Regions from separate parts of the Lapillicoccus sp. genome, predicted to be linked through region 1. Evidence: riboswitches for the same ligand, from Rfam matches in the RefSeq annotation. Region 1 holds a riboswitch; the other holds the start of a gene.
The links. A riboswitch is a leader RNA that binds a small molecule or an ion and turns the genes downstream of it on or off. The one in region 1 is predicted to bind thiamine pyrophosphate.
Positions count from the first base shown of each region.

Region 1 (15,693 bases):
CGCCGCCAGGCGCTGGCGAGCGGCGCCCACGGACGACCCCGCTCGCTACCGCCCGACGAGGTGGAAGGCGTCCAGGCGTGGAGCGAGCTCCTTGGGCAGGTTGCGACCTCGTTTCCTCATCGCCACCGGACGACGACCTGGATCGTGAGCGACGGCGACCAGGTCTTCATCCGGTCCATGAACGCACCGCCGCGTGGTTCCGTGGCGGTATCGCCACCCGGCACCGGACAGGTCATCGCCGCCGGCACGGCGTCGACCACCTCGGCGCCATCGGTGCAGACGCAACCCTGGGGTGCGTCGGAACGGACACTCCGTGACCCAGGCTCTGCGCTCGGCCCCAGCCGGAGGATGGTCGGCTGGGTCGGCGTCCCCCACGTCACCGAGCTGACCCAGGAGCACATGTTTTGGATGAATGTCGGGCTTCGCGGCGGCCCCGCCCCGGTCCGCGCCTACCTGCCCGACATGCTCGGGCGCGTCTGGGACGGGCGCATCAACCGGCAAGGTCTTCGACCTCACCCTTCCCCTCGAACACGTCGCCGACGCGTATGCCGCCAAGGACGAACGCCGCGCCACCAAGGTCCTGCTGCGTCCTGGACCGCACCGATTCCTCCTCGCAGGGATAAGTCGGCGCCTCGCACCCACCGAATCCGAACCCACCCCTATGCCGTGAAGAGCGCACGTTGTCCCCCGGTCGGTGATCCCTGGCGGTCGTACTACTGCAGCGGGGCTTTGGGCAGGACAAGCAGGCCGAACTCACGCTCGGCCTGGGCGATGAGGTCCTCCGGGATCGGGCTCGGCTTGTCGGCGCTGAGCGCCGGCGCTGCCGAGGAGAACAGCGCCAGCGAGATCAGACGGAAGCCCGGGTCGTGGCGGGCGAAGTAGCGGATGCCGTCGAAGAAGTTCTCGACCAACTCGGCCGCGAGCCGCCCTGAGTCGTCGTAGTCCGGTCCCACCGACACCTCGGGGATCGCCCCGAGTTCACCGAGCAGCTTGCGGTCGGTCAGGTCCGCGATGAGCAGCGGCCGGGAGATCACCACCTCGGTCAGTGCCCTCTCGGCGATCATGGTCTCCGAGATCGGGTTGGTCCGGCCGAACACCTCCACGTAGGCGGTCAGGCGGTCGATCCCGAGGTAGCAGGTGCCGAACCCGCTTCCTGATCCCAGCGGCGGGTCGAACCGGCCGGAGATGCTGCGCGAGAAGTACACGGCGCCGTTGTCGGCACGATGGATTCGGTACAGCACCCGGCCAACCTCGGCGTTGTGCCTCGGGATGCGCCGGGCGATCTCGGCCAGTCGGTCTGGATCGAGCCTTCTCACTGAGCGAGTCGGGATGCGGTGACCCGCGCGCTAAAGATCAGTAGCTCAGCCTTATCGCCGCCGCCCTTGCCGAGGTGCTCGACCGGCGTCAGGTCATGCAGCTCGGGCTGCAGCGTCTGCGCCCAGGAGGCCACGGCGTACGGGTCCAGCGAGCCCATCTCCTCGACCCACGCCGTGAAGGCGGCGGCAACGCTGCGGCGGACGCGGAGCGGCTCGGCGCTGAGGTCGAACTGCCATCTCGGGTAGAAGGTCGTGCCCTTGCCGGGGAGTCCCAGCAGCGTGCCGCTGGCCACCCGCTTGGCCAGGGCCTGTCGGGTGATCCCCAGCATCTGTACCAGTTGGGCGGTGTCGAATCGCTCCCCCGCCACGTCGGCCCAGATCTTGGGCGCGAGCGCGGCGCCGACGACCCGGCCGCCGAGCTGCTCGGCCTGGCTGGGCCAGAGCGAGTCGAGGAGGTGGCTGGGAAGCGCGTCGAGACGTTCGCGGAACCCCCGCGCGAGGGCCTCGCGCATGTCGTCAGCATGGGTAGCGGTCATACCACCAGTGTGCGTCAACCTGTCAATCTCGTCAACTTGTCAACCACCCCGAGAATCGAGCGGCAACTGGAGAGCAACCAGCTGATGCTTCGGACCTGTCGCGGCGCTTCGAGCAGTGTGAGCTTAGAGCTCGCAAATCAACAACACGCGTAGTTCAGGGTTGAAGTGCTGGTCTCACCGCGTAGTTCCACTCGCCGTGGAAGTCGTACCTGGTGAGGTATTAGGTTTCCAGGTCTCGCATTTCTCGGTCGGTGATCTTGATGCCCTTGGGTAGAGGCTTTCGTCGAGTTCGGCGCGGACGGTCAGTCCGGTGCGGGTGGTTGTGCCCGCGATCAGGTTGACGATGACTTCGTGGCTGGTCAGCGGCTGTCCACGCCAGTTCGTCGAGATCTGGCTGAACAGCCGGTGTTCGATCTCGTTCCACTTGGAGGTGCCCGGCGGGAAGTGGGCGACGGCTATCGCCAGCCCGCTTTGGGTTGCCAGTTCGGCCAGTTCACGCTTCCACAGTCGCAGCCGGTATCCGTTGGAGCCTCCGCCGTCGGCGGTGATCAGCAGCCGCTCGGCTTTGGGGTAGGCCGCGGCGCGTCCTAAGGAGACAAGCAGCGCCCCATTGCCGTGAGGCCCGGTTGCGGAAGCCGGCGGCGGTCACCCCACGGGTGCAGTCGCTGCATCGGATTTTCGCTGTCACGGAGTCGCTCCCGTGGTGGTGGATCGCGTCCGATGTCGAGGACTTCACGGTCTCGTTGAAGTGCGGGCCGCGGCTGCTCGCGCCGTCGACGGTCCACCTGACGTTGCGGATGTCCTGCGACTACCTGACCGACGTCCGATATGACTGGGTCGGTGAATGCTCGACCCGGTTCGGCCGAGTGCCGTCGCAGGTGTCACGAGCGGGACCACGGATGGTGGTGCCTTGCGGGACGTGACCTTGTCGAAGGTCGCATACGGTTCGGGCTGCGTCGCAACGAGACCGGCATACCGGACGCCGCGTTCAGCCTTTGTGAGCCTTTGCGTAGGCGGCCTTGATCGCGGCGGGTAGGGTTCCGCGGTCGCTGACGGAGTGTCCGTTGGCGACCGCCCAGGCTCGCACTTCACGTGAGTCGGCAGTGGACTTCGGGCGCCCACGGCCCGACCCGCTCGGCGAGGAGACCGGGGATGTCTTCGGGCGGCGACGTCGTGAGGGCTTGGCTGTCCCAGGGCCGGCTGACTGATCCTGGGCCGCCGCCATGGTCGTGGTCTCGTCGGTGTCGGCGACTTGTGCGAGGTCGACGTTGTAGAGGGCGCCGATCACCCGGATCGCGTCGGCCAGCGGCTCGGTGGAGTCAATGGTGACCTTCAAGGGTTTCTCGCTTCTCGCAGTGTTCGGGCCCGACGGAGGAACCGCAAGGTGATGTCCGGAAGGAAACGGTATCGCGTTGCGCGATGGCAATGAACCATTCCGATCCTGCTTCTGTTCTTCCGGGTTTGGCGAGTGGATCGGTCCTCGCCTTCACGGGACGGAGGGCCGGTGACTGATCGGGTGGCGAGCACGCTGTGTGCTGGCTGGTGTCGCGTCGTCCAATACGTCTGCAACGCAACGCGTTTCAGGAGCCTGCTGACGCCCGCAGGCACGCCCTCATCCGGCATCTCCGGACGTACTCAGGTGTAGTTTTAGGGGCTCCTGTGGAGTTGGCCAGAAGCCTCAATACCGAAAGGATGAGGGGCACCCTCGACGTGCCGCCGGCCAAGGGCCCAGGAGTCACGTCCGACTGTGTCCTTTCGAGGTTCTCAGGCTGGGTGGGTGACGTACGCGGTTCGGATGAGACGGAGTCGGGGGAGGGAGATGGCATTTTCGCTGCTGCGCGGGCGAGGAATTGAGCTGGCGGTCTCCAGGCGGTGCTGGCGAACGCACGGGACGGCCAGGGCGCCGTGGTGTGAGCGTTACGGCCGATATGGATGTGAGCGTGGGCTTGGGCGAGCCGACGTCGACGACGTTGCCCTCCCGATGTCACCCTGTTGGCCACTTGCTTCGACGGCTCGACGTCGTCGGTGGTGAACCGCAGAGATCTGAGCAGTCCGCGAACCCTCGGTGCCGATCGCTACTGGCTGTTGCTTGAGCTCGAGGAACTGCCCGCACGCCGCACGGGTTAAGCCGGTGCTCATCTGTCTGGATGACAGGCATTGGGCGGATGCTGGTACGACGGAGGCATTGCGGTCTCTGCCGATGCGGTTGGCCGGCGCCCCCATCGTGTGGCTCATCGCCTACCGGGCTGGACAGTCGTCCTCCCGCTTCATGCGTGCTGTCCAATAGCGCGAGGAGGCGAAGGAGAAGCGCTTGGTCCTCCGCCGACTGGGCGTTGGTGCGACGGAGCTGTTGATGGGTGATCTGTTGGAGGCTCGAGCCGACGAGGGTTTGCTGCGCATCGTCAACAGTGCGCACGGCATCCCCTTCTTCCTGATCGAGCTGCTCAGGGGGCTGACCGATGAGGGTCTCGTGCGCATGCGGGGGAAGGCGCGTCCGTGGCGGAGAACCGCCTGCCCTCGCGGGGACGCGCCAGTATGCGAGCGGCTGGAGAAACTCAGCACGGACACCAGACAGGCCGCGATCGCCGCCTCAGTACTCGGCCGGAGGTTCCGGCTCGACGACCTGGCCGCCATGCTCGCCACCACGCCCGCTGCACTTCCCGGGCGGCTGGAGGCCTGTGCCCAGCGGAAACGTTCGGTGGGCCCGGGCAACGGCAAGGCCGGTCCGTCGACGTCAGGTGCAGCGGAAGACGTGTCTACCTTCGGTCTGGGAGGCGGACTGCACGTTCAAGATGTCGCGCATGACCGCGAAAATCTCGGCAAGTGGGAGAGGGTTCTGCGAGACGCGCAGGCTGTTGGAGGTGACGGCGACCGGGTGCCACCAGGCACCGTCGACGGAGAGGGTGGGCTCGGGTTCGATGGTGTCAAGGCTGATATGCGTGCCGGCCGCAGCGAAGCCCTCGTGCGCGACGGGCCGCACCAGTCGGTCCTCGACAGGGATGCCGACCTGATCGAGTCTGGTGTGCAGGGCGGGAGCTGAGGCGAGGTCTTCCTCGTGGAGGGTTGCCGCGACCTTGACGCGGAAGCCCAGTGAGCGGGCCTGCTCGATCCCGTCAATGGCCCTGGCGTGCGAGCCGGCCCCGCGTTGGGCGTCGTGCAGGCCAGGGCTGGCCGAGTCGAGGCTCACTTGGAGCACGACCCGGGCGGTGTCCATCGATTCCAGCATCTCCCGCCGGCGACCGCGACCGAAGACCATGGCGTTGGTCAGCACGGTGACCGGAACCCGGGCGGCGGCGTGAGCGACGATCTGGTCCAGTTCGGGGTGCAGGAAGGGTTCCCCGCCGGTCACGAGGAGCTCCTTCCCGCCAAGGGAGGCGAACTCCTCCACCGCGGCGGCGGCGAGGACGGGGGGCATGCTGCGCGGGTCGGCCTTGGGTGAGGATTGTGCGCAGCAGTAGGCGCAGGCCAGGTTGCAGTGGAAGTTGGAGTAGAGCCATAGTCGGGTGCCCAACTCGGCCGGGGTCCCCGTGCTCAGGACGTCGGCGAGCCGGTCCCGGCCGGCTGCCGCGCCCGGGCCGCCGCGACGCACCAGCAGCTGCCACGGTCCGTCTCCTTGGACAGCCACCAGCTCATGACCTGCCAGCCGGGCCCAGACCGGCAGGTCGGCCAGGACCGACTTCTCTCGGGTCCGCAGCAGCAGTACCTGTCCGGCCTCGATGCGGTGCATCGCGCCGGTCAGGCTCAGCAACAGCCCGCTGCCGCAGTCCTGGTCGCCGCCGTCGAGCTCGGCGCTCGGGGTGGGCAGCGTCGGCGTACCCACGTCAGAAGGAGAGGGAGGCTGCGCCGTCAACAAGCAGGCCGACAAGGGTGGCGCCCCCGACGATCGTGGCGCCCTCGATGAGGTGCTCCTCGGTGATGCCGCGCTTCTTGGCGCAGGGGCTGCACACCAGGAACGTGCCTCCCGCGGCCACGAAGGAGGCGACCAGCTCACCCAAGGGGGCAAACCCCTCCTCGTGGAGAGTCTCCGCGACGCCGTCCTTGGCGATCAGTGTGCCCTCCGAGGAAAGGAACACGGTGGTCCGCTGCGCCGAGGCCACGGAGGCGCCGGCGACGACCATCGCGACGCTGGCTCGGTCGACGTCGTCGGAGGAGTGGGTCAAGGAGATGACTAGTCCGTTCATGGGGCGTCCTTCCACAGGAGGTTGTCAGTGCTGGTCAGTGCTGGTCGTGCTGGTCAGGCGGGGAGTCTCGTAGGGCCGAGTGCGGCTGGTGGGTGTCGGCGGCGTCGCCGCAGCGGGCCAGGTGCCACGGACGTCCGGGCTGGGTCTGGCCGGCGGTGTCCGTGAGTCGAATGTCGAAGTGGGAGCGTCCGTCCGGCCCCCGACCAGCGCCCTCATACGAGTGACCAGTCAGATGACACCAGACCGGGATGTCCAACGGGGCTGCCGGGTCGGTCGCGATCAGACGGATCACGGTGCCCGGCGGGCGTCGCCTGATCGCATGGACGAGCTTCAGGAGCAGCTCGCCGCACCCGAGGCTCCCACCGTCCAGAAGGTGGGGCTGCGCGTTGACGCGCTCGTCAACGCCCACAGGCCGCGGGTCAGTCACGAACCGATGCCCCGGTGCGCGGTGCCGTCGCGGCGGGAACTGCACCACCCGCACGCGTGGCGTCCGAGCGCATGGCCTGTCCAAGGACGCCGGCCACGAGCACCAAGGCCAGCAAAAGGCCGGTGCTGCTCCCATTGGCCCCGAGGGGGACGGATCCGAAGCCCCAGCGGGCCACGACCGATAGCGCAGCGAGTCCGGCGACGACGGCTGCCCCGAGTGCCAGCCCAGGGCGTCGGCGGGCGCCCGCCGCGACCAGAGCCGCGCCGAGGGCGAGCATCAGCAGGGCGCCGAAGAGATTGAACTGCCCGAAGGACAATTCCAAGACGGAGATGCCCGGGGTGGTGCCGGCGCTGGCGAACGGGTCATTGAAGGAGCCGGCAGCGGACCAGAGCCCCACCGCGGCTGCCACTGCGCCCCAGCCGAGCAGCTGCCGGGACGCGCGAGCCGGACGCTCCCCGGGCTGGGACAGCAGCGCCGAGTCGACCCCCGGAACCGTCCGCGGTGAGGCGACCAGGACGGCCGCGTGGGCGGCGACCATGAGCACGTAGCTCCACGGCCACTCTCCCGGCGCAGCGAGCACGGACAGGCCAATCGCGAGGGACTGAACCATCCCCACAAGTGCTGCTACACGGGTCAGCGTCCCGGTCAGCAGCAGGCCCGCGAGCAGCGTCTCGACCGCCAACGTGGCCCATCCGAACACCATGAAGTTCGGCAGGACGAGGTGCTCGATGACCCAGCTGTATGGAGGCAGCACCGGATGCGAGACGGCGTCGGTGACGTAGAGGTACAACCCTCCTGCGGTGCCCTGGCCAAAATTAGGGGGGATCTTCCAACCCAGATTCGACAGCCACAGCAGGCCCAGGGTGATCCGAACGGCGGCCATCACCATCGACCCACCCCTCGGGTGGTCGGCGACCAGCCAGGTTCTCAGCGACGTCATGGCCACACGCTGCCCCCGTGCGCACTCGCGTGTCAACCAGTTCACGACACCGTCACCAGGCCGTAAGGCAGACGCCAGTGACCGCGCCACCGCACGCGGTCAAGGAGCCGCGCCGGAAAGGGGGACATCGGTCTCCCCACGGCTGGGAACAGGGGTCTGCCGCGCTGTCGGGGGGCGCAGCACCCGGACACCGTGGGCGACCCGCTGCACAGCGGTGATCGCGACCGCGGCGGTGAGCACCCAGGCGATCGTCGCGGCGTTCGCAGGGAAGAGGCAGAACAGGACGTAGACGATGACGGTCTCGGTCCCATGCGCCAGCCCGCCGACGAACCGGAGCGATCGTTCATCGCGATCGCCGGTGCCGCGACTCTCCAACAGCGCGGACAGCGCAAGAAATGCCGTACCGGAGATGTAGGACGCCGAAAGCAGAGCCACACACGCCAGTCGCGCGTCCGGGACGGCGACCGCGACCGCGACGACGAATCCGGAGTAGATGCTGAAGTCGGCGACGATGTCGAGGAATCCGCCCAGCTCGGTAGCGGCCCGCCGCCGCGTGACGGGTCCGTCAAGGCCGTCCAGCAGCCTGTTGACCAGCCAAAGGAGCAGGGCCGAGGAGCCAGTTCAGGGAGGCGACCGCGACGCAGGCGGCGGCGCCCGCAAGCCAGCCGGCACCCGTCTAGGCCAGCGGTGGAGCGACGGCATCGGCGATCCGTCTCGCGAGCCGTCCAAGGTGGGCGCGAGGACGCGACGTGCGCAGGGGTCAAGCATCCGGTCCGGCTCACATCGATGGTCCGGTGACGACCCGCGCGAGCGGGGTCAGCGGGAGCAGGCGCCGTAGGGCGACGTTCTCGAGCGGGTCCAGGACGGCGTGCTGAACGCAGGCCGGGACGAGTTCACCGGTCTCTGGGTGGGCCATGGCGTAGGAACAGGCCCGCAGCCGATCCTGGGTCTCGGCGATCCGAGGGTCGGTGCTGTGCGCACCCCGTTGCATCGCCGCCCATGCGGGCGCCACGTCGGCGGCGTCCATGAAGGAGTGCATCACAAAAGTTACCGGCCGGATCCGCCTGGTCAGCAGGGGCCGCAGCCCGATGGAGCGGACCCTCCGCGCCACCCAACCGGCGAAGTGACCGACGACAGACGGGTGTCGCGCCACGACCCGGGCCAACTTCGCGGCCAGCACGGGCAGGCGTGTCCCGGAGAAGTCGACGCCCCCGAGATGGTGGAAGAAGGCGTCGCGGACCGCCAGGTCAGCGGGGCTCTCGTCGTCGAGTATCGGGTGGTAGTCCTCGCCGACGTAGAACCCATAGGTGGTCCTGTTGCACCGTTCGTCGCCGACCTGCAGTGCACGGAACGGGAGCCGGGTGCCGGCTCCCCGTTCGATCTCGGCCCACACCTGATCGCTGGTGGTGTCACGGTATCCCTCGTGCCAGCGGCGGTCGTCACCGACAAAGGCGGCCGGTTGGAAGGAGAACAGCCCGAAGCCGTACCCGTGACAGTCGGTGATCACCTGGGCGATCTGGTCGAGGTTGGTTGGGGTGACCGTCATGTTGTGTGCAAGAAAGGACCGGACTCCGTGCTCGCGTCGCAGGCGGGCGAACATGTCGGTGAACTGTCTGCGATGCGGATTGAGAGACAACTCATCAGCCGGGCGAGGTATCCCCCGGCGGCCGAACATCAGCATGTCGAAGTGCCCGGCGAACGAGAGCCGGTCCAGCCTCGGTCGCCCGGAGGCGTCGACGGCCAGCGCCTCCAGGTAGGGGTAGTCGAAGTCGCCGTGCGTCATGCTCATCGGCTTGCGGCCGTGCTCGCGCATGATTCGCAGCGTCGCGGCGTGGTCATCGGGTGGCAGCAGGCTCACCTCGCCGCCGATCAGCTGGGCGTGGGCTGCCGGCCCCCGCCGGCGGCGCAGCAGCGCCATCTGCGCAGTGACCTCGGCCTGGGTGTGGCTGCCATTGACCGCGACCCGGTTGGCGTCGCGTGAGTGGTAGCACGGCATACATGCCAGGTTGCAGCGCGGGAACACCCCATGGGTGCCCTCGCAACCGACCGCGTGCTGGCCCAGCGCCTGTGCCGGGGTGCGAACCGGCATCGGCAGCTCGGCCCAGCGCCGTTGCAGCGCGACCCGGGCCTGCGGGTGGACGGGCCGGGTCTCGAGCTCCAGCCCGCGGAGCCACCGCACCAGCTTCACGCGGCACCGGCCTGGTACGTCGCCAACCAGAGTTTCTCGCCCACGATGATGTGCGCCATCGCTATCGCCGCGCTCATGCATGCCCCGTCCCTCGTCCGCGCTGCCGACGCGCACGCATCGGCAGCCCCGCCGGGTCAACCCTGGCGGACAAACGTCAATCCTTCCCCAGAATCCTTCCCCAGGCTCGAGGCGTCTGCCTGTCCGGGCTCGAGCCGGCATCCCGCCAGATAGCCGAGACTCGCCGCGACGAAGGGGTTCAGGCAGGTCACCGCCACGCGCACCCAGGTCGCTCAGGACGGTCTCCCCTGCTGAGGGTCGCGCCCTGGTTCGCGACGGACAGCACGGTCCCGACGGTGACAGCGACCCGACTCGCTTCCCGCACGGTTGCGCCACGAGCGAACCGGCCCCAGGCCTGCCGGCTGCCACGAACGGCGTCCCAGTCTCCGACGGTGACCGGCCGCTGACGGCGGATCATGTTCAGGTGCGTGTGGCGCACGATGGTCAACGGCCACGCCCGAGGATGGCGTCCGTCGAAGCGGGCCACCGATCGGTGGGCCCGGATCAGGCTCTCCTGCGTCACGTCCTCCGCATCGGGCGTGTTGCCGGTGAGAGACTGCGTCACCCGCAGCATCACCTCGATCTCAGGCTGCACGTAACGACGGAACGCGTTCGCCTGTGCGTCGACATCATGCGAATAACCAGCCACAGTGACGGAACCCTCCGAGGCACTCACGGTGTTCCCCGTCCGACCGACCGGTCCTTCGAGCAGTCACGAGCGCGCAGGACGGGGTGCTGGCCCCGGGGGTAACACCACACAGTGCGCAGGTTCGGCCCCTGAACGGGAACGCGGCGGCCCGCTCACCATTTGCTCTGTCATCGGGGCACGAGATCTCGGCAGCCGACGTCGCCCTGACGGCCCGCCACGGGGATGCCGAGAGCGTCAAGCTGCTCACCCGATCGGCGCAGCTCGTGGGGAGACGCTTGCCCGTCAGGGTCAACGTCGTCGACCCGTCCCAAGGTGGTGCTGGGCGGGGGGTGGCGCAGGCCGGAGACCTCCATCGGCCGTTCGCCAGGCCGTCCTGGCGAGGTCGCTGCCTCTTGCGACCCGATCGTTGCCAGTCGTCACGTCATCGCTGCGGTCCACGGCCGGGCTGATGGGCGCGCGTTCATGGTGACCGATGCGCTGTTCTCAGGGGAGATCCTCGGCGAGTGGCTCAGCTGCGGAAGCCCGCCGACACCCGAAAGCCCACGTGAAGGACGTTTCCGGACCCACCTGGGGTCGCCTGCGGCTACGTGGTGGTCTCGCAGCCGAGTTGGGCGGCGCCGTACCGACCGGGATCTCGACGTGGACATCTCAGTCGGGGCCGTCGCTGAGCGCCCGGTCGCGACGCATGCGCCGCGCGGCCGCGTCGAGCAGCACGATCACCTCTTCGTCGCTCGTCGGCGAGAAGTCGCGATAGTGGTTGCCGACCGCCTGGAAATGCCGTGGCGCCAAGACACAGACCACCTCGTCGGCGCCCACCAGGTCGTGGACGGCTTCGGCCGGGGCCACCGGCACCCCCAGGACCACATGGGCCGCGCCGAGGAGACGGGCCACCTCACACGCCACCCGTGCAGTTGACCCCGTCGCAATGCCGTCGTCAACGATGACCGCGATGCGATCGTTCAGGTCGATGCGCCCACGGCCCCTCCGCAGACGTGCGACGCGCGCCTCCAGCATGGAGCGCTCACGTCTCTCGATCGTGCGCAGCTCATCCTCGGCGACCTGGGCGTGCGCCAGCACCCCGGCGTCGAGCACCCGGACGCCCCCCTCGCCGATGGCCCCCATGGCCAGTTCGGGCTGTGACGGGACCCCCAGCTTGCGCACCACGATGACATCCAGCGGCGCGTCGAGCGCCTCCGCCACTTCGAACGCCACGGGCACCCCGCCTCGTGGCAGGCCCAGGACCACGACATCCTGGCCACGCAGGTGCTCCATCCGCACTGCCAGGCGACGGCCGGCCTCAACCCGGTCAGCAAATACTGCCATCCGCGGCTACCTCCGTCCCGGTATCTGAGGCGCTCGACGCCTGGTCGCGGTCCGAGAGCCCATGGCGCCATGCTCAGCCAGGGCTTGTCTATCGAGCGAGGTAGCCGCCGTCAATGGGGTAGAAGGTCCCCGTGGCGAACGACGCAGCGTCGCTGGCCAGCCACGCCACGAGCTCCGCCACCTCGTGGGGCTCACCGAGGCGCTGGAGTGCGTGCTGGGTGGCGAGGAATGCCAGCGCCGCCTCGTCGAGGTTCTTCGCCAGCAGGGGGGTCCGGATGAAGCCGGGGCCGACGGCGTTGATCCGGATCCCGTCGACAGCGTGCTCCCACGCGGCCGCCTGGGTCAGGCCCACGACACCGTGCTTGGCTGCGGTGTAGGCGCTCGCCGAGGCAAACCCGACGTCACCCAGGACCGAGGCCATGTTGACGATGGAGCCGCCACGGCCGCTCTGCCGCATCGCGCGGATCGCCGCCCGCTGTGTGTAGAAGACTCCGTCCAGGTTGATGCCGATGACGCGGTGCCAGTCATCGTCCGAATAGTCCCCGCTGGACGCGGCCGCCCCGCCGATCCCCGCATTGGCCACCGTGATGTCCACATGACCCAGGGTGTCGACCACGTCCTGCATCGCGCTGTCCACCGCGGCGGAGTCACTCACGTCGACGACCGCGCTGTGCAGCCGGTAGTCATAGTCCTCGAGCTCCTTGAGCACGAGGTCGAGGGCGCCCTGATCGAGGTCCCAGATCGAGATGTCCGCGCCGGAGCGCGCCAAGGTGTGGGCGCACGCACGCCCGATGCCGGAGGCGCCTCCCGTGATGACGGCGACCTTGCCGCCCAGACCGTAGATGTTCATGAGTCCTGTCCTCCTCCATCGTCTGCCGCCCGCGCTGCGGCCTGATCCATGGTCATCCGAGACGACCAGTACCAGTAGGGCCGAAGGGCCCGGCTACATTGACGAGGACAGGTCCGCGAGACACCCACCCCCGCCTGGGCGGGGGTGGGACCGGATGATCCCGACAACCCGGGCGAGCGAGGATGCCGAACACCTTCAGGCAGCGTCAACCCCGGTTGGGTCACGTGTGGGTCCGTGGGTGGCGGTCGGTGGTGGTGCTGCTGGTGGTCGTCGCGCTCGCCCTGTCCGCCGTCGTCGCCTTTCGGGTGCGGCTGGCTCCCACCGTCAAGGTGGTTGCCTTCGGAGACTCCGTCCCATCGGGACGCGCGTGCGGATGCCGAGGCTTTGTGGAGACCTTCGCCGCGATGCGGGCCACGCAGGTCGGAGGCGATGCCGCCACGGTGAACCTCGCCGTCGACGGGGACACCAGCGCAGAGCTCCTGTCGCAGGTCCAGGGACCGGCTGCGCGTGAGGCGGTCGAAGGTGCCGACACCGTGGTGCTGATGATCGGCGCGAATGACGTCCTCGACCCCTTCGCCCGTGACCTCGCAGCGCAGTGCTCCGAAAGAGACTGCTACACGAGCGCTGAGCAGAGCGTGACGGTGAACGTGACCGCCACGATCCGGTGGATCCGTGCGATCCACCGAAGCTGGGTCGCCGTCCTCGTGGTCGGGTACTGGAACATCGCGCAGGACGGCAGCATCGGACGCGCCGCTTACGGCGTGGAGGGAATGGCGAAGGCCGACCGGGCCACGACGGCCGCCAACAGTGCGCTGCTCGCGGCCGCGACCGCGGCAGGCGCCCTGTATGTCCCTACCTTCGCCGCATTCCGTGGCGCGGGTGGCGACCAGGACGCCACCGCGTTGCTGGCCGACGACGGGGATCACCCCAACGCCGCCGGGCACGCACGCATCGCTGAGGCACTCTTCATCGCGGCAACGGCCGGCTGACGGCGGGTGAGGCTCGAGGCCCGATGCCGCCCGAGACGGGGGCGCTGCCGCCGACCCATCGTCGCGTTGTTGTACGCTTCCCCTCGCACCACGGGAGCTCGGACTGACCGGGCTGAGAGGGCGACTAAACGGGTCGCCGACCGAATGAACCTGACCGGGTAATGCCGGCGTAGGGAGTGATCATGGTTGTTGGGCCTCGTCTCATGAAGCGGTCCTCCGCGACCGCGGAGGCGCCGTACACGCTGGGGGAGTCACCTCCACGGGTGCTCGGGTTGCTCGATCAGCTGGGCCTGTGGGGAAATCTGGGAGTCAGTCTGCTCGGCTTCACCGGCGCGATTTTTGTGCTGGTCCCCATAGCGGATCCGGGCATGTCGCTCGGTGCGGCGCTGACCGCGCTGGCCCTCGGGACGGTGCTCGGCGCCCTGGGGGTGGGCGCCGCGTCCGTGCCCGGCGCGCGGACGGGAGCACCGTCAATGGTCCTGCTGCGTGGGCTGTTCGGCACCAGGCCCTCCTACTTTCCGACGATCCTTAACATCGTGCAGCTGGTGGGGTGGACGACGTTCGAGCTGGTCACGATCAGCACCGCGCTGCATCAGCTCGCGCCGACGCTTCCCCGCTGGGTGTACGCGCTGGCGGCGGGCGTCCTCACGACGCTGTTGGCGCTTCGCCCGCTGGGTTGGATCAGGGTGCTGCGCAAGTACGTGACGGTCGCCGTCCTGCTCGCCCTGGTCTACCTGGGCGTTCAGCTGCTGGGCCATCCCCTCCCGGCCCTGGGCGAGGGGAGCTGGGACGGCTTCTGGGTGGCCGTCGACACGGTCATCGGCGTCGCCGTCTCCTGGGTGCCGCTGGCCTCGGACTACTCCCGCCACGCGCGCACGACGCGCTCGGCCTTTCTGGGCTCGTTCGTCGGCTACGGAGTGACGCAGATCGCCTGCTACACGATCGGGCTGCTCGCTCTCGTCACGGTCGCCGGTCGCGACCCGGACAAGATCTTCGGCTCGTTCATCGCCATCCCCTTGGGAGCGTTGGTGTTCGGTGTGCTGACGATCCGCGAGCTCGACCAGTCGTTCGCCGACACCTACTCCACCGCGGTCTCGGTCCAGAATCTCCGGCCGCGCTGGGACCGGCGCGCGCTCGCCGTCGCTGTCGGCCTGCTGGCAACGCTCGGCGCGCTCGCGTTCGACATCGGCGACTACGAGAACTTCCTCCTCCTGATCGGCTCGCTGTTCGTCCCACTGCTGGGCGTCCTCGTGGTCGACTACTTCGTGGTATGCCGCGGCCGCTGGGACCTCAGCGAGCAGGCCCGCGCGCGGTGGTCCAATCTGCTGGCCTGGGCGTTGGGCTTCGTCGCCTACCAGCTGGTCAACCCGGGGTCGGTCTCGTGGTGGACTGCCCTGTGGGCGCCAGTCAACCAGGCAATCGGTTTCACTCCGCCGTCGTGGCTGGGCGCGTCACCCTTCTCCTTCATCGTGGCCGCTGTCGCCGCCGGGGTGCTCAGTCTCCTCACCAGGCGCAACGGTCAGCGCGCTGCCGGGGCCGGCCCGCAGACGTCGCTGCCGGAGCGAAGGGACGTCACTCCATGACTGCCACGATGGCTCCGTCCGTGATCGGCGACGCACTCGAGACGCTGCGCTCACAACCGCCCCTGGTGCAGTGCCTGACGAACATCGTTGTCGCCCAGTGGACAGCGAACGTGCTCCTGGCTGCGGGCGCGGCACCGGCCATGGTCGACAACCCCCACGAGGCAGGCGACTTCGCGCGAGTCGCGGGTGGGGTGCTGATCAATCTCGGCACCCCCTACGACGACACCGCGTCGGCGATGCGGGGTGCCGTCGCCGCCGCCAGCGACGCCGGGACGCCGTGGGTGCTCGACCCTGTCGCCGCAGGCGCCCTGGCGTGGCGCACCGAGCTGGCGCACGAGCTGCTCGGGCTCGGCCGTCCGGCGATCATCCGCGGCAACGCCTCCGAGGTGCTGGCGCTGGCCGGCGGCGCGGGTGGCAAGGGGGTCGACGCGATCGACTCCCCGGAGGCCGCGTCCGAGGTGGCGCGGAGCCTGGCCCGTGAGCGTGGCACCGTCGTCGCCGTCAGCGGTCCCATCGACCACATCACCGACGGGGACCGACTGGTGCGCGTCGGCAACGGCCACCCATGGCTGACCCGGGTGACCGGGGTGGGGTGTGCGCTGGGAGCGTTGATGGCCGGGTTCGCCGCCAGCGTCGAGGACCCCCTGGCAGCAG
Region 1 covers NZ_JBKJPP010000219.1:1,559-17,251, forward strand. Annotated here, with positions in the region: gene ACLL9L_RS18910 (RES family NAD+ phosphorylase) at 714-1,241, opposite strand; gene ACLL9L_RS18915 (hypothetical protein) at 1,313-1,852, opposite strand; partial or broken gene ACLL9L_RS18920 (ISAzo13 family transposase) at 2,007-2,425, opposite strand; gene ACLL9L_RS18925 (histone-like nucleoid-structuring protein Lsr2) at 2,841-3,188, opposite strand; gene ACLL9L_RS18930 (radical SAM protein) at 4,587-5,672, opposite strand; gene ACLL9L_RS18935 (DsrE family protein) at 5,674-6,033, opposite strand; gene ACLL9L_RS18940 (hypothetical protein) at 6,453-7,400, opposite strand; gene ACLL9L_RS18945 (CDP-alcohol phosphatidyltransferase family protein) at 7,500-8,006, opposite strand; gene ACLL9L_RS18950 (hypothetical protein) at 8,179-9,588, opposite strand; gene ACLL9L_RS18955 (sigma factor) at 9,854-10,240, opposite strand; gene ACLL9L_RS18960 (phosphoribosyltransferase) at 10,943-11,566, opposite strand; gene ACLL9L_RS18965 (SDR family NAD(P)-dependent oxidoreductase) at 11,706-12,467, opposite strand; gene ACLL9L_RS18970 (SGNH/GDSL hydrolase family protein) at 12,650-13,456, shown strand; TPP riboswitch at 13,537-13,648, shown strand; gene ACLL9L_RS18975 (purine-cytosine permease family protein) at 13,639-15,039, shown strand; gene thiM (hydroxyethylthiazole kinase) at 15,036-15,693, shown strand, end outside.

Region 2 (15,693 bases), on a different contig from region 1:
ACCGTGCTCGCGGCCGACTGGGGCACCCAGGCAACGGCCCGGGCCAGCTCGACGGACGGCCACGACGACGGCGACGACGACGGCTCTCCGGACCCCAGCGACGGGTGGACGCCCACCTCGCCCGACGTGGGCGCCACCAGTCCGCCGAGCACACGCAACAGGGAGGACTTCCCTGAGCCGCTCGGGCCGACGAGGGCGACGGCCTCCCCCGCGCGGACGTCGAGATCGACGCCCCGGAAAGCGGTCGTGATCCGGGCGGAGCCGTTCAACGGCCGGGAGGTATGCCGCAGCGTCACGTCGCGCGCGGACACCACCACCGCCCGGCGCGGGACTACCGACGCCGCATCGGGCAACCCGGTGTCGAACAACCCGGTGTCGAACAACCCGGTGAGGTCCAAGGCCTCCGGGTCGGGGAACCCCGGCACCCAGATGCCCTGGGCGAGCAGGAGCTCGCCCTGCTCGGCGATGATTTGACGCGGTGGTCCGTCCGCGACGACCGCCCCCGCGGCGTCGAGGACCACGACTCGGTCGACGAGATCGACCCACGGCTCGAGCCGGTGCTCGACGACGACCAGCGTCAGCCCGCGGGCGCGCACGACGTCGTCGACGACCCGGCGCACCCCCTCGGCGTTGTCGCGGTCGAGCATTGCCGTCGGCTCGTCGAGCAGCAGCACGGTCGGCGCCATCGCGAGCGCCCCCGCGATGGCCAGCCTCTGGTGCTCGCCACCGGAGAGCGACGACGTCGACGCCTCCGGGTCCATCTCCAGCCGCACGGCCCGCAACGCCTCCGCGACGTGCGTGGGCATCTCGCCCCGCGGCATACCGACGTTCTCGAGGCCGAAGGCCACGTCGCGGCGCAGGCTGGACGCGACGACGCCCGCGCCCGGGTCCTGCAGGACGAGGCCGACCCGTCCCGGCGCCGCCTGCGGGCCGGAGCCGTCGATGTCCACCGAACCGGACAGGTCGCCGGCGTCGGCGGTGAGGAGCAGACCGGCCAGAGCTCTCAGGAGGGTGGACTTGCCCGACCCGCTCGGTCCGACGAGGAGGACCCGTTGCCCCGCGTGGATCTGCAGGGAGAGGTCGTCGAGGACCGGGCGGGCACGTCCGTAGGGGCGCCACGTGAGGTGCGAGACCTCGATCGCGGCGCCCCCGCGCCCTCCCGCGTCGGGCCGGTTCAGCCGGCCCTGCTGGCCTCGCGCAGCTCCTGGCCGGGCGGGAAGGCCTGGAGCGCCCCGCCCGCGGCGAGCGCCCGGGTCAGCGCCCACGACAGCAGCCCGGCAAGGACGGCCCCCGACGCCGCGAGCAGCCCGAGGTAGGCGAGCTTGTAGTCCCAGGCCCAGTCGGTCCAGTAGCTGTACCACTCGAACACGGCCTCGAACGCCCCCGACAGGGCGCCGGCCAGCGCCGCGGCGAGCGGGCCGAACGAGCGGTAGGCGAGGATCGCGAACCCCAGCTCGACCCCGAGGCCCTCGATGGCGCCGGACCAGAAGGTCGCGGCGCCCCACTGGGTGCCGACCAGCATCGAGACGACGGCAGCGAGCAGCTCGGCGAAGAACGCCGCCCCCGGCCGCCGGATGATCAGCCCGCCGACGACGCCCGCCATGAGCCATGGCCAGTTGGTCAGCGCGCCCAGGGGCGGAAAGCCCGTGGAGATGGCGGTGTTGGGGCCCGCGTAGGCGATGCCCCACGCCCAGTAGACGACCCCGAAGGCGACGCCGAGGAAGGCGCAGGTGATCAGGTCGATGGTGCGCCAGCGGCGGAGGGGCGCGGTGGCGAGGATGGTCCTGCCTGCACGGGCTGCGTGCTGCAGCCGGTCAGGGGGTCTCGTGCTCATGATGTGCTTCTTTCCCGTGGTGTCCGGCGTTCCGGTGGATACCTCGGGGAGGTGCCCTCCCGGCATACCTCGATGGGGGTATGCCGGGAGCACACCTGAGATCTCCCGACTCCCTTCGCCGGTGCTAGCCGGAGCAGGTTCGAGGGTCTGCGGCGGACCGCACTCTCAGCGCTGTGGGGCGCTCCCCTGTCGTTCGTGAAGTGACTTTACCCCCACCGCCGTGGAAGAGTCGGTGGGTATCACGACCCGAGCGACTGGAGGACCCTCAGATGGGCTCGTTGGCATGGAAGGTGCTCGGCACCGGCGCGGCAATCCTGGCCGGCACCGTGGCGAACAAGCTGGTGAGCAAGGGCTGGCAGGTGGCGTCGGGGCACCCGGCTCCCAACGACCCCAACAACCTCGACGAGGTCGACTGGAAGGAAGCGCTGCTCTTCGCGGCGATCACCGGCTTCGTGGTCCAGGCAGCGCGGGTCGCAGCCGAGCGCAAGGCCGCGCAGTACTACGCGAAGTCGGCCGGGCACCCGCCCAAGAAGTTCCTCAAGAGCTAGCCGGGTCCAGGTGCGGCTGGGGCGTTCCGCAGGCCAGGTCAGGGCCAAGGCCGCAGGAGGTGGCTCAGCTGTGAAAGCGGAGCATCGCCCCATTCGGCCCGTTCCGCTGTCGTGGTCTGGCGCGTGGCGGACCACCAGGTCATGGAGCGGTTCACGGGCAGGGTGAGCATCGCGGCCGCGACCAGGTGGTCGAGCTCTGCAGGGGTGACCACGTCGCTCCAGACCTCGGCGTAGGCCGCAAAGACCGTCCGCCATGGGTGGTGCGTCCGGCGGGTGAGCCATGCCCACAGTGCCCCGAGGACCTCGGGTGCGGCGGCCCACTGGGCGTCCCCGAAGTCGAAGAGGCGAAGGCAGCCGTCCACGACGAGCACGTTGCCGGGGTGCAGGTCCCCGTGGTTGACCGTCGCGGGCAACGGGGACTGCGCCAGTGCAGCAGCGGCGTCGACGACCGACGGCCGGACGGCCCGGAACTGCGTGAGCTGGCCTGCCGTGACGTGCGAGGGGTGCCGCGGGTCGAGAGCGGCATACCGGGCGAGGAGGGCGTCGAAACGCTCGGGCACGGTCCCTGGCGAGCAGTCGTGCACGCCGGTCGACAGCACCTGCTCCCGCGCGCCGGCGGCGCGGCGCTGCACGTCGCCGGCCTCCTGCACGATCGCGCACCATTCGGCGAGCGTCGGCTCGTGACGCGCGGCCAGGGTGTCGCCGCGGTCCCAGGTCAGCATCCAGCCGCGCGAGTCCTCGACGGCGATGGGGGTCTCGACGCGGCCGGGGGCCAGCTCGGCAAGCAGCTGCTGCAGGGCAGGCTCAAACGACAGGTCCGGGCAGTTGGCCTTGAACCAGACCCGGCCACCGCTGGTGGGCACGACCCAGTGGGTGGACCACGGCCGGATGCGGCGCTGCTCCGGCGGGCCGACCGGACTCAGCGCGGCTTCCTGCAGCCTCGCAAAGATCCATCGATCGGCCTCGGCACGCCAACCGGGCTCGCTCACCAGAACGGAGAACGCCACGCTGCCACCCGGCTAGTCCGAGGCGCGGTAGGCGCGGAAGTTCTGCATCCGCACCACGGCCACCGTGCCCGTGCCCGCGATCAACCGGACCCGCGGTCGAGGGGTCAGCGCGTCGAGCGGCCCGAGGTCGGCGCACGATCCCTCCGCGGAGCAGACCGTCGACGCGCCGGTGAGCTGCACGAACACGGTGGCGCCGGCGATGGTGATGGGCCTGCCGTCCGACAGGTCCTCGATGCGGACCCGCGCGCTCATCCGGTTGCGCTTGGTCATGACATTGAGCATGCGGACCGGTCCGGACGTCGGGCGGGCCAGGGTCCGCGCCTCGCCGTCGAACGCGAACGGCTCGTGGGGTCTCATCTGGTGGTCGTGGCCGTCGACGGTGAGCCCCAGACCCGCGCCGTCGATCACCGTGGCCGTGCGCTCGACGCCCGGGAAGGTCGAGAACTCCGCGTCCTCGGTCACCTCGGCGACGCTGAGCCGCCAGACGAAGTCCGGGCCAACCACGCCGAGGAGGCGCTTGGCCACCTCACGGGTCGAGCCGCGGCCGTTGCGCCACCTGGTGGCGGGGCGGTCGTCGAAGCGGACCAAGCCGAGCGTGTCGTCCGGCACGTCAGCGCATGGGGGTGAGGTCGAGAAGTCGGGCGAGAGGCACCCCTGGACGATATGCCAGGTGGAGGTGCGACGGGGCATCGAGGACGGTCAACCCGGGGCGTGTCCCCAGGGCGATGCGACCGATGTCTCGCCGGCGCAACGAGGCCGCGGCCCCGACCGTCGCCGCCCGCAGCGCCTCCGCCGGGCTGAGCCCCATCTCCCGCACGGCCACGGCGATGACGAACGGCATCGACGAGGAGTAGCAGGTGCCCGGGTTGCAGTCCGTGGCCAACGCGATCGAGACCCCGGCGCGGAGCAGGGCGCGGGCGTCGGGATAGCGCGAGCGGGTCGAGAACTCGACGCCGGGCAGCAGTGTCGCGACCGTGGCGCCCGCCGTGCCGGCCAGGGCGTCGACGTCGGCGGACGAGAGGTGGGTGCAGTGGTCGACGCTCGCGGCGCCGAGCTCGACGGCCAGCTGGACGCCGGGGCCGTGGCCGAGCTGGTTGCCGTGGACCCGGAGCCCGAGCCCGGCTGCGGCGCCTGCCGTCAGGATGGTCCGGGCCTCCTCCGCGGTGAACGCGTGCGGGCTGTGCGGCTCGCAGAAGACGTCGATCCAGCGGGCGAAGTCACCGGCGGCAGCCAGCATCGGGCCGGTGACGAGGTCGACGTATTCGTCTCTGCGAGAGCGGAACTCTGGCGGCACCACGTGGCCCCCGAGGAAGGTGACCTCGTCGGTGACCTCCCGGGCCAGCCGCATCGCCCGCGTCTCGCCCTCGAGGGTGAGCCCGTAGCCCGACTTGATCTCGACCACGTTGGTCCCCTGCGCCCGCATTTCCGCGACACGGCCGCGGATGAGGGCGCGCAGCTGGTCGTCGGTGGCCCCGCGCGTCGCGGCCACCGTCGTCGCGATCCCATCCCCGTCGTATGCCGTGCCGGTCATCCGGGCGGCGAACTCCGGCCCGCGGTCGCCGGCGAAGACGAGGTGCGTGTGCGAGTCCACGAAGGCGGGGACGACGGCCCGGCCCCCGAGGTCGGTGCGGCTGTCGGCAGCGGGTGCCTCGGCCGCGGGTCCGACCCAGAGGACCTCGTCGTGCTCGTCGACGACGACGGCAGCGTCGTGGAGCAGTCCGAGCCCCTCCGTGTGGTCGGCACCATCGGTGGTGTCGTCGAGGGTCGCGAGCTCACCGATCCCGGTGACGAGCACGGTCACCCGTCGTCCCGCAGGACGTCGAAGGCGTCGCGGAAGAGCGGGGCGATCGGGCCGAGCCGCAGGTGCTCGCGACGCTCGACGACGAGACGCCCACCGACCATCACGGTGTCGACGTCGGCCGCGGTGGCGGAGTAGATGATCTGGCTCGCCCTGCTGCCGACGGTGCGCACGGTGTCGTCGCGGACGACGACGAAGTCGGCGAGGGCGCCGGCCGCGAGGACCCCGCCCCCGAACCAGCCGAGGCTGCGGTAGCCGTTGGCGCTCGCCACGCGCAGCAGCTCGTGCGGGGTGAACCGGCCCCGTTCGAGGGCCCGGAGCCGCTCGTGCATCTCCAGGCCGCGCATCTCCTCGAAGGGGTCGATCACCGCGTGCTGGTCGGAGCCGAGGGTCAGGCTCACCCCGGCGTCCGCGAGCTCTCGTGCAGGACCGATCCCGTCACCGAGGTCACGCTCGGTCGTGGGACAGAACGCGGCCTGGCTCGACGCGCGCCCGAGCAGGTCGATGTCGCCGTCGCTGAGGTGGGTCGCGTGCACGGCTGTGAGGTCCGGCCGCAGGACCCCCGCGTCGTCGAGCAGCTGGGTCGGCGTGCAGCCGTAGAAGACCTCGCAGGCCATGTTCTCGGCCGGCTGCTCGGAGAGGTGGATGTGCAGCGGCTGGTCCTCGATGAGCCCGGCGGCCGTCTTGAGGTCGTCGCGCGGCACGGCCCGCACCGAGTGGATCGCGGCACCGAGCCGCACGTGGGCGGCGGCGCGACGGGACGACATCCGCTCGTGCCAGCTGTCGATCGAGCCGTCGGAGAAGCGCTGCTGGACGGCGTCCGGGGCGAGGTGGCCGTCCCCGGTCAGCCCACCGGCGAGGTAGCACGTGTCGAGCAGGGTGATCCGGATCCCCGCGTCGGCCGCAGCCTGGGCCAACGCCTCGCCCATCGCGTTGGGTTCGGCGTATGCCGTGCCACCGGGGCCGCGGTGCACGTAGTGGAACTCCCCCACCACCGTGATCCCGGCGAGGGCCATCTCGGCGTAGGTCGCCCGCGCGAGCGCGAGGTAGGTCTCCGGCGTCAGCCGCTTCGTCACGGCATACATCTGCTCGCGCCAGGTCCAGAAGTTGCCCGAGCCGCCGTGGGTGCGCCCGCGCAGCGCGCGATGGAAGGCGTGGCTGTGGGTGTTGGCCAGGCCGGGCAGGACGACCCCGGGGAGTCGCACATCGCCGGGCCCGGCGTGGGCCTTGGCCTCGACCTTGGCGAAACGGTCGCCCTCGATGGTCAGCCGCACCGAGGTGGCGAGTCCCGTAGGCAGCCAGGCGTGCTCGGCCCAGTAGGTCGTCATGAGGCCTCCGTCAGGTCGGCCAGGACCCGGGTCAGGGCCGCGACGCCGGCATGGCAGTCGGCCCGCTCGGCGTGCTCCTGCGGTGAGTGGGACACCCCGGTGGGGTTGCGGACGAAGAGCATGGCCGACGGGATGCCGTGCGCCGAGAGGATGCCGGCGTCGTGGCCCGCGCCGGTGCCGAGGACCGGTGTCGACGGGCCGAGGGTGTCGGCGAGCCGTCGCACGAGGTCGGGCGCGAACCGGGTCGCCCCGGTCCAGGACTCTTCGGTCAGCGTCGCGCCGCGGGCCTGCGCGAACGCGGCGAGGTCGACGACCGCCGCCCGGACCGCACCCTCGTCGGCTCCCCGGGCGTCGAGCCAGCCGGTGACGTGGCTCGCGATGGCATTCACCCCGTTCGGCTCCACGCGGATCTTGCCCATCGTCGCGACGCAGCCCCGCGCGGTGGCGACCTCGCGTGCGGCGAGGACGGCCTCGGCATACCCGAGCATGGCGTCGCGGCGGTCCTCGAGGCGGGTCGTGCCCGCGTGGTTCGCGGTGCCGGGCACGTCGATGCGCCAGCGCCCGTGGGGCCAGATGTCGGAGCCGACGGCGACGGCTGAGGTGGCGGGGTCGAGGTGGGCGAGTGCGCGGCCCTGCTCGACGTGGAGCTCGACGAAGGTGGTGACCCGGCGGAGCGTCTCGTCGTCGCGGCCCAGTGCCGTTGGGTCGCGGCCGAGCACCTGCAGCGCCTCGGCCATCGTCAGGCCGTCGCCGTCGCGCAGGCCCAGGGCACGCTCTGCCGGCAGCGCCCCGGTGAGGACCCGCGAGCCGGCGCAGGCGATCCCGAAGCGGGCGCCCTCCTCGTCGACGAAGCTGACGACAGCGACCGGGACGGCGGGAGTGAGCCCGGCCGCGCGGAGGCCGTCGATGGCCGCCAGCGCGGAGACGACCCCGAGCGGGCCGTCGAAGGCGCCGCCGTCGGGCACCGAGTCGAGGTGGGACCCGACGGCCACCCCGCCGCTCGTGCCGTCGGCCCGGACCACGTCGGGGTCTCCCCACCAGGCCCACTGGTTGCCGGCGCGGTCCTCCACGACGTCTTGGCCTCGGGCGGCGCACTCCCCGGCGAACCACTCCCGCAGGTGGGCGTCCTCGTGGGTCCACGCGAAGCGGCGGTAGCCACCCGTGCGGGCGTCGCGGCCGACCTGCTCGAGCGCCGCCCACATCGCGTCGAAAGAGCGCCCAGCGTCCGGCAGCTCGGTGGCCCTGGCGACCGACGTGCCGGACGCACGGGGGGACTCAGGAGGTCGCACGGTCATTGAACCAACCTTAAGGCTCTCGGCCGGGGCCCGCGGCGTCCAGCCGGGCGGACCATCTCGCTCGGGGCCGGCGCTCAGGGTCTCGCTCCTTCCCGCATCGGGATGCGCACGCCACGCTCGCGGGCGACCTCGTCGGCGCGGTCATAGCCGGCGTCGACGTGCCGGATGACGCCCATACCCGGGTCGTTGGTGAGCACCCGGGCGAGCTTCTCGGCGGCCAGCGGTGTGCCGTCGGCGAGGGAGACCTGGCCGGCGTGGATCGAGCGGCCGATGCCGACGCCCCCGCCGTGGTGGATGCTGACCCAGCTCGCGCCCGAGCTGGTGTTGACGAGCGCGTTGAGCAGGGGCCAGTCGGCGATGGCGTCGGAGCCATCGAGCATCGACTCGGTCTCGCGGTAGGGGCTGGCGACCGATCCGCAGTCGAGGTGGTCGCGGCCGATGACGATGGGCGCCGCGACCTCGCCGCGCGCCACCATGTCGTTGAACTTCAGCCCCGCCACGTCGCGCTCGCCGTGCCCGAGCCAGCAGATCCGGGCCGGCAGGCCCTGGAAGGCGATCTTGTCCCGTGCGCCGCGCATCCACTTCTGCAGGCGGTCGTTGTCGGGGAAGAGATCCATGACGGCCGCGTCGGTGGCATGGATGTCCTTGGGGTCACCGGAGAGCGCCACCCAGCGGAACGGGCCCTTGCCCTCGCAGAACAGCGGCCGGATGTAGGCCGGCACGAACCCGGGGAAGTCGAAGGCCCGCTCGTAGCCCCCCTGCCGGGCCTCGTCACGGATCGAGTTGCCGTAGTCGAAGACCTCGGCGCCCCGGTCCATGAAGCCGACCATCGCCTCGACGTGCCGCGCCATCGACTCGCGCGCCCGGTCGGTGAACTCCTCCGGCTTCTTGTCGGCGTAGTCGTGCCAGTCCTCGAGGCCGATGCCGACGGGCAGGTAGGACAGCGGGTCGTGCGCGGACGTCTGGTCCGTGACGATGTCGATCTCGACGCCGCGGCGCAGCAGCTCGGGGAAGACCTCGGCGCAGTTGCCGACCACCCCGATGCTGTATGCCGTGCGGCTCGCCCTCGCCGCGAGGGCGCTCGTGACCGCGTCGTCGAGGTCGTATGCCACGGTGTCGAGGTAGCGGTGCTCCACCCGGCGCTCGAGGCGGGCGCGGTCGACGTCGACGACGAGGCAGACCCCGTCGTTGAGGGTGACGGCGAGCGGCTGGGCGCCGCCCATTCCGCCGCAGCCACCGGTAAGGGTCAGGGTGCCCGCGAGCGTCCCGTTGAAGCGCTTCTCGGCGATGGCCGCGAAGGTCTCGTAGGTGCCCTGGACGATGCCCTGGGTGCCGATGTATATCCACGAGCCGGCCGTCATCTGCCCGTACATCGTCAGTCCCAGGTGTTCGAGCCGGCGGAACTCGGGCCAGTTGGCCCAGTCGGGGACGAGGTTGGAGTTGGCGATCAGGACGCGCGGCGCCCACTCGTGGGTCTGCATGACGCCGACGGGGCGTCCCGACTGCACCAGCATCGTCTCGTCGGGACGCAGCGTGGTGAGGGTGCGGACCATGGCGTCGAAGGAGGGCCAGTCCCGGGCGGCCCGGCCGGTGCCGCCGTAGACGACGAGGTCGTCCGGGCGCTCGGCGACCTCCGGGTCGAGGTTGTTCTGGAGCATCCGCAGGGGGGCCTCGGTCGTCCACGACCGGGCGGTGAGGGTCGTGCCGCGGGCGGCGCGGACGGGGCGGGCACCGTGCATGGTGGGTCTCCTGGGTGTGCGATGGGTCTCCTGGGTGTGGGGTCGCTCAGGCGAGGGGGCCGGTGACCTGCTCCGCGGCATACCGGGCGGAGCCGGTGGCGACGAACCGGACGGCAGCCTCGATCTCGGGGGCGAGGAACCGGTCGGGCCCGGGGCCGGGGGTGCTCGCGCGCAGGGTCCGGATCACGGCATGCGTCGCGGGGGCCGGTGTCAGCGGCGCGCGCAGCTCGATGCCCCGGGCTGCCGTGAGGAGCTCGACGGCGAGGACCCGGGTCAGGCCGTCGACGCTGCGGCGCAGCTTGCGGGCCGCGGACCAGCCCATTGAGACGTGGTCCTCCTGCATGGCGCTGCTGGGGATCGAGTCGACGCTGGCCGGGTTGGCGAGGCGCTTGAGCTCGGAGACGATCGCCGCCTGGGTGTACTGCGCGATCATGTGGCCCGAGTCGACCCCGGGGTCGTCGGCGAGGAACGGCGCCAGGCCGTGGCTGCGACCCTGGTCGAGGAAGCGGTCGGTGCGCCGCTCGGAGATGCTCGCGAGGTCGGCGGCGACGATGGCAAGGAAGTCGAGGACGTAGGCGACCGGGGCGCCGTGGAAGTTGCCGTTCGACTCGACCCGGCCGTCGAGGGTGACGACGGGGTTGTCGACGGCGGCGGCGAGCTCCCACCCGGCGACGCGGGCCGCGTGGTCGACCGTGTCGCGGACGCCGCCGGCGACCTGCGGGGAGCAGCGCAGCGAGTAGGCGTCCTGGACCCGGGGGCAGTCGTCGGTGTCGTGCGAGGCGCGGATCCCACTGTCGCGCAGGAGGGCCCGCAGATTGCCGGCCGAGGCGGCCTGGCCCGGGTGCGGACGCAGCGCCTGCAGGTCGGCGGCGAAGACGGTGTCGGTGCCGAGCAGCCCCTCGACGCTCATCGCCGCGGTGATGTCGGCGGTCGTCAGCAGCATCCGCAGGTCCGTGATCGCGAGCACGAGCATGCCGAGCATGCCGTCGGTGCCGTTGATGAGGGCCAGGCCCTCCTTCTCCCGCAGCTCGACGGGGGCGATCGCGTGGTCGCGCAGGGCGGTTGCCGCCTCGGTCAGCTCGCCGTCACGGGTGCGCACCGGGCCCTCGCCCATCGCCGCGAGCGCGCAGTGGGCCAGCGGGGCGAGGTCACCGGAGCACCCGAGCGAGCCGAACTCGTGGACGACCGGGGTGATGCCGGCGTTGAGCATCGCCGCATAGGTCTGGGCGGTCTCGACGCGGACGCCGGTGCGGCCCGTGGCCAGGGTCGACAGGCGGAGGAGCATGAGCGCCCGGACGACCTCCCGCTCGACCTCGGCGCCCGACCCGGCGGCGTGCGAGCGGATGAGGCTGCGCTGCAGCTGGGCGCGCATCGCGGCGGGGATGTGCTTCGTGGCGAGGGCGCCGAAGCCGGTGGAGACCCCGTAGTGCGGCAGGGCGTCGTCGGCCAGCCCCTCGATGATGGCCCGGCTGGCGCGGATGCCGTCCAGCGCCGCCGCGCCGAGCTCGACGCTCGCGTCGTGGCGGGTCACCTCGACGACGTCGTCGAAGGACAGGGCGCCGACGCCCACGGTGACCGTGGCGGGGTGCCCTGCCGGTGCCGGAGGGAGCTGGGTCTGCGTCATGCCTCCATTGGAGCGGGTGCAGGCCGGTCCTGCGCGCCCGACGTCGGCGATTGTGTCTCGCATCCGAGACGTGGCTACTGCGCGATCGGGTCGCGGCCCTCGTGCGGCGCCTCGCTCAGGCTGGGGATCCGCCGCAGCGCGAACGCCGCCACCAGTGACACGCCCATGAGCGCCCCGACGACGAGGACGACCTCACCCCAGCCGCCGGCGGTCCACGCCAGCCCGGAGAGTCCCCCGAAGACGGACGAGCCGAGGTAGTAGGCGAAGAGGTAGTACGACGACGCCTGCCCGGTGCCGCCCCCGCCGAGGTGGGCCCGCGCCGAGACCCACCCACTTGCCACGCCGTGGGCCGCGAACCACCCCGCCGTCATCAGCGCGATCCCGGCGACGACGAGGGGCAGCGGCGCGGCGAGGGTCACGACGAGCCCGGCGCTGCCGACGAGCACCGCCATCGGCATGACCGCCCGACGGCCGATCCGGTCCGCGAGCCGTCCGGCATACGTCGAGGAGACCGACCCGAGGGCATAGCTGAGGTAGACGAGGCTGGCGACGCCGAGGCCGAGGAGGTAGGGCGGCGACGCGAGCCGGAACCCGAGGGCGTTGTAGGTGGCGACGAACGCGCCCATCCCGAGGAAGGCGAAGACATAGAGCGCGAGCAGGGCCGGGTCCGTAAGGATCTGGCGCGTCGACTCGCGTGCATGGGCGAGGCCGGACGGCGCCCGCCGGAAGTTGCGCGAGGGCGGCAGGGTGAGGCGGACCACGATGGCGCAGCCGAGGCCCAGCAGCCCGATCGCGCCGAGCGCCCACCGCCAGCCGGCGACGTCGCCGACGCCGCCGGCGAGGAGCCTGCCGAGCATCCCGCCGAGCGCGGTGCCGCCGATGTAGAGCCCGCTCGCCCGCCCGTGCGCGTCGGCGTGGACCTCCTCGCGAAGGTAGGCCATCGCCACCGCCGACAGCCCGGCGAGGGCGACGCCCTGCAGCCCGCGCAGGACGAGCAGCACGGGCCAGCTCGGCGCGAGGGCGCAGAGCAGGCCGATGACGCTCGAGGCCAGCAGCGACGCGTGCATCAGCGGCGTCCGGCCGAGGACCTCGGTGACCGGGCCGACGACGAGCAGCGCCAGCCCGAGCCCGAGGGTCGCGGCCGAGACGCTCAACGCGCTCTGGGCGGCGGACAGGGAGAAGCGCTGGGCGAGCTCCGGCAGGAGGGGCTGGGTCGAGTAGAGCTGCGCGAACGTCGCGAGGCCCGCGGCGAACAGGGCCGCAGAGATACGCCGGTACGCCGGGTCGCCCGGCCGGTGCCCCGGTCGGTGCCCCGGCCGGGACGGCTCGGTCTGGCGCTCTGACGACACCCGCCCTACGGTGCCACCCGGACGGCGTCGCTGCGAGACTGCGCGGTGTGACGAATGCCCCAGCCGCCGCCCGGGCGCTCGAGGTCCTGGGACTGCTGTCACGGCATACCGAGCCGTTGCCCGCGGCGGCGATCGCCCGGCAGCTCGGCCTCGCGCGGTCCTCGACCTACCACCTGCTCGCCGTCCTGCAGGAGCACGGGTTCGTCGTCCACCTGCCGGAGGAGCGGCGCTACGGCCTCGGCGTTGCGGCGTTCGAGTTGGGGTCGGCCTACTCGCGCCAGGCCCCGCTGCAGCGGCTGGCCCGCCCGATCCTCACCCGGCTCGTCGACGAGACCCGGCACAACGCGCACTTTGCCGTGCTGCACGGCAGCGACGTGCTCTACCTCATCGAGGAGCGCGCGCCGCGACGCCCGTCCCTCGTCAGCGACGTCGGCGTGCGGCTGCCCGCGCAGCTGACGGCGAGCGGGCTGGCGATGCTGGCCGGGCTGCCCGCGGCACAGGTGCGCGCGCTCTATCCCTCTCGCGACGCCTTCGTCCAGCGACAGGGCTGCGGGCCGACGTCCCTGGCCCAGCTGCGCTCGCTCCTCAGCGGGGTGCGCGCGCGGGGGTATGCCGTGGAGGAGGGCACCGTGACGCCGGACTTCTCCTCGGTGGCCGCGGCGGTCCTCGACCACCGTGGTCACCCGGTGGCGGCGTTCGCGCTGACGTTCGAGGGGGCCGGGGTCGTCGCGGCAGAACGGCTGCGGCTCGCGACGGCGGTCTCGGCGAGCGCCGACGCCCTCTCTGGCCGGCTCGGTCGCGGCCGAGCCCCGGGGTGAGACGAGCCCGGCGGTCCGGATCCGTCGGCCATTCCGTAAACCGGGTGACCCCGGGGAGTCCGGCTGCGAAAATGCGAGGGTGACTGCTGCGCTGCGGAACCGGCTGGAGGCCTACTACGACACGGTGCCGCGGGGGGCCTCGGACATCGAGGAACACGGTCCCCTCACCCTCTTCGTGGCCCTCGACAGCTGGCCCTACTACGCCCGGCCACGACTCGACGGCACGCCGCGGCGGAGCGGCCCGGACCAGATCACGGCCGACGACGTCCGGGCCGTCCTCAACCGGCAGCGCGAACTGGGCGTCCCGCGCGCGCTCGAGTGGGTCCACGAGACGACGCCGACGCTGTTCTCGGCCGCCCGGGCGGCCGGGATGCGGGTCGAGGAGTGCCCGCTGCTCGTCCTGGTCGGCGAACCAGCGGCTCGCAGCCGCGACCTCGGCACGTCTGACGTGGACGTGCACGTCATCGCGGCCGACGACGCGGAGCTCGGACTGGTGTACGCCGCGATCGCAGTCGGCTTCGGCCACGCCGGGACCGGTGTCGGCGTGGCCTCCGTCGCGGAAAGGGATGCTGAGGCGGCAGCCGACCCGGACGCCGCCGCCCGGACCGCTGCCGGGATCGCCGCCGGCCGCTCCGTGCTCGTGGGGGCCGTCGACGCGCAGGCGGGCCCGGTCGGAGGGGGCAGCCACAACCCCCGCGGCGGGGTCACCGAGATCGTCGGGGTCGGGGTGCTCCCCGCCTTCCGGCGGCGCGGCATCGCCGGGGCCGTGGCGGCGGCCCTGGCCCGGGAGGCGCTCGCCAGCGGGGTGACGACGGTGTTCTGCGGGGCCCAGGACGAGGACGTGGCCCGGATCTATGCCGCCGTGGGGTTTCGCCGGGTCGGCACCGCCTGCATCGCCGAGGCCGACTGACCCCGCAGGCGTGGGGTTGACCCCGCGACGTGGGGTTGACGCTGAGTCAAGGGGGTTGACGCTGCCTGCAGGCGGCGTCAACCCCCTTGACTCAGCGTCAACCCCCAGGCCTGCGGCAGGATGGTCCACACATGACCGTCACGGCGATCGTCCTCTGCGGTGGCGGGTCCGTCCGCTTCGGTGCTGACAAGACCCGTCAAGTCCTCGGCGACTCCACGGTCCTCGAACACCTTGTGGACGCCCTCCCCCTGGACTGGTCCGTCGTCGCTGTCGGCACGCCACGACCCCTCGCGCGTGAGGTCACGTGGACCCGGGAGGACCCACCCGGCGGTGGCCCGCTCGCCGGCATCGCCGCCGGGATCCGTGGCGTCACCGCCGATGTCGTCGTCGTCATCGCCGGGGACATGCCCTTCGCCGGACCGTGGGCAGCACGTCTCGTCGACACCCTGGAGGCCGACCCGGCCACCGGCGCGGTGACCGCCCGCGACGGTGACCAGCGCGCCAACCCGCTGTTCACGGCATACCGGACGGACGCCCTGCGCGAGGCGCTGCCGCACGACCCGTCGGGTCGCAGCGCCCGGCTCCTCTTGGAAGCGATCGCGCACGAGGGCCTGCTGGTCCCCGACGAGGAGTCGCTCGACGTCGACACCCCCGAGGCCCTCGAGGCCGCCCGCCGTAGGCTCGGGCCATGAAGGCCATTACCCTCCCTGTCCCCGGCGACGCCGACGCGCTCGTCCTCGCCGACGTCGCTGCCCCGACCGCCGGTCCCGGTGAGGTCGTCGTGGACGTCGTCGCCGCCGGCGTCAACCGGGCGGACGTCATGCAGCGGATGGGGCATTACGACCCGCCGAAGGGCTCCTCGCCCCTGCCCGGGCTCGAGGTGAGCGGCCGGATCTCGACGCTCGGCGACGGCGTGGACGGGTGGCAGGTGGGCGACGAGGTCTGCGCGCTGCTGACCGGCGGTGGCTACGCGGAGCAGGTGGCGGTCCCGGCCGGCCAGCTCTTCCCGGTGCCGCAGGGAATCGACGTCGCGCACGCCGCGGCCCTGCCGGAGGTGACGTCGACGGTGTGGTCCAACGTCTTCATGACCGCGAACCTCAAGCCCGGCCAGGTCCTCCTCGTCCACGGCGGGTCCTCCGGCATCGGCACCATGGCGATCCAGCTCGCCCGCGAGGTCGGAGCCCGCGTCGCCGTCACCGCCGGGTCAGCCTCAAAGCTCGAGGTATGCCGTGAGCTGGGGGCCGAGATCCTCGTCAACTACCGCGAGGAGGACTTCGTCGAGAAGGTCCGTGGCGCGTCCGACGGCCACGGCGCCGACGTCATCCTCGACAACATCGGGGCGAAGTACCTCGCCCGCAACGTCGAGCTGCTCGCCGTCAACGGCCGGCTCGTCGTCATCGGCCTGCAGGGCGGGCGCACCGCCGAGATCGACCTGGGGACGAT
Region 2 covers NZ_JBKJPP010000151.1:3,750-19,442, reverse strand. Annotated here, with positions in the region: gene ACLL9L_RS13405 (ATP-binding cassette domain-containing protein) at 1-1,265, opposite strand, end outside; gene ACLL9L_RS13400 (ECF transporter S component) at 1,175-1,834, opposite strand; TPP riboswitch at 1,928-2,032, opposite strand; gene ACLL9L_RS13395 (DUF4235 domain-containing protein) at 2,104-2,382, shown strand; gene ACLL9L_RS13390 (phosphotransferase family protein) at 2,421-3,389, opposite strand; gene ACLL9L_RS13385 (HutD family protein) at 3,402-3,998, opposite strand; gene hutI (imidazolonepropionase) at 4,000-5,190, opposite strand; gene ACLL9L_RS13375 (formimidoylglutamate deiminase) at 5,187-6,515, opposite strand; gene ACLL9L_RS13370 (allantoate amidohydrolase) at 6,512-7,717, opposite strand; gene hutU (urocanate hydratase) at 7,885-9,549, opposite strand; gene hutH (histidine ammonia-lyase) at 9,596-11,173, opposite strand; gene ACLL9L_RS13355 (MFS transporter) at 11,248-12,522, opposite strand; gene ACLL9L_RS13350 (IclR family transcriptional regulator) at 12,570-13,340, shown strand; gene ACLL9L_RS13345 (GNAT family N-acetyltransferase) at 13,420-14,250, shown strand; gene ACLL9L_RS13340 (molybdenum cofactor guanylyltransferase) at 14,382-14,942, shown strand; gene ACLL9L_RS13335 (NAD(P)H-quinone oxidoreductase) at 14,939-15,693, shown strand, end outside.
Region 2: it holds a riboswitch for thiamine pyrophosphate, as region 1 does, so the genes downstream of both, ACLL9L_RS13400 (ECF transporter S component) here and ACLL9L_RS18975 (purine-cytosine permease family protein) in region 1, are expected to answer to the same signal.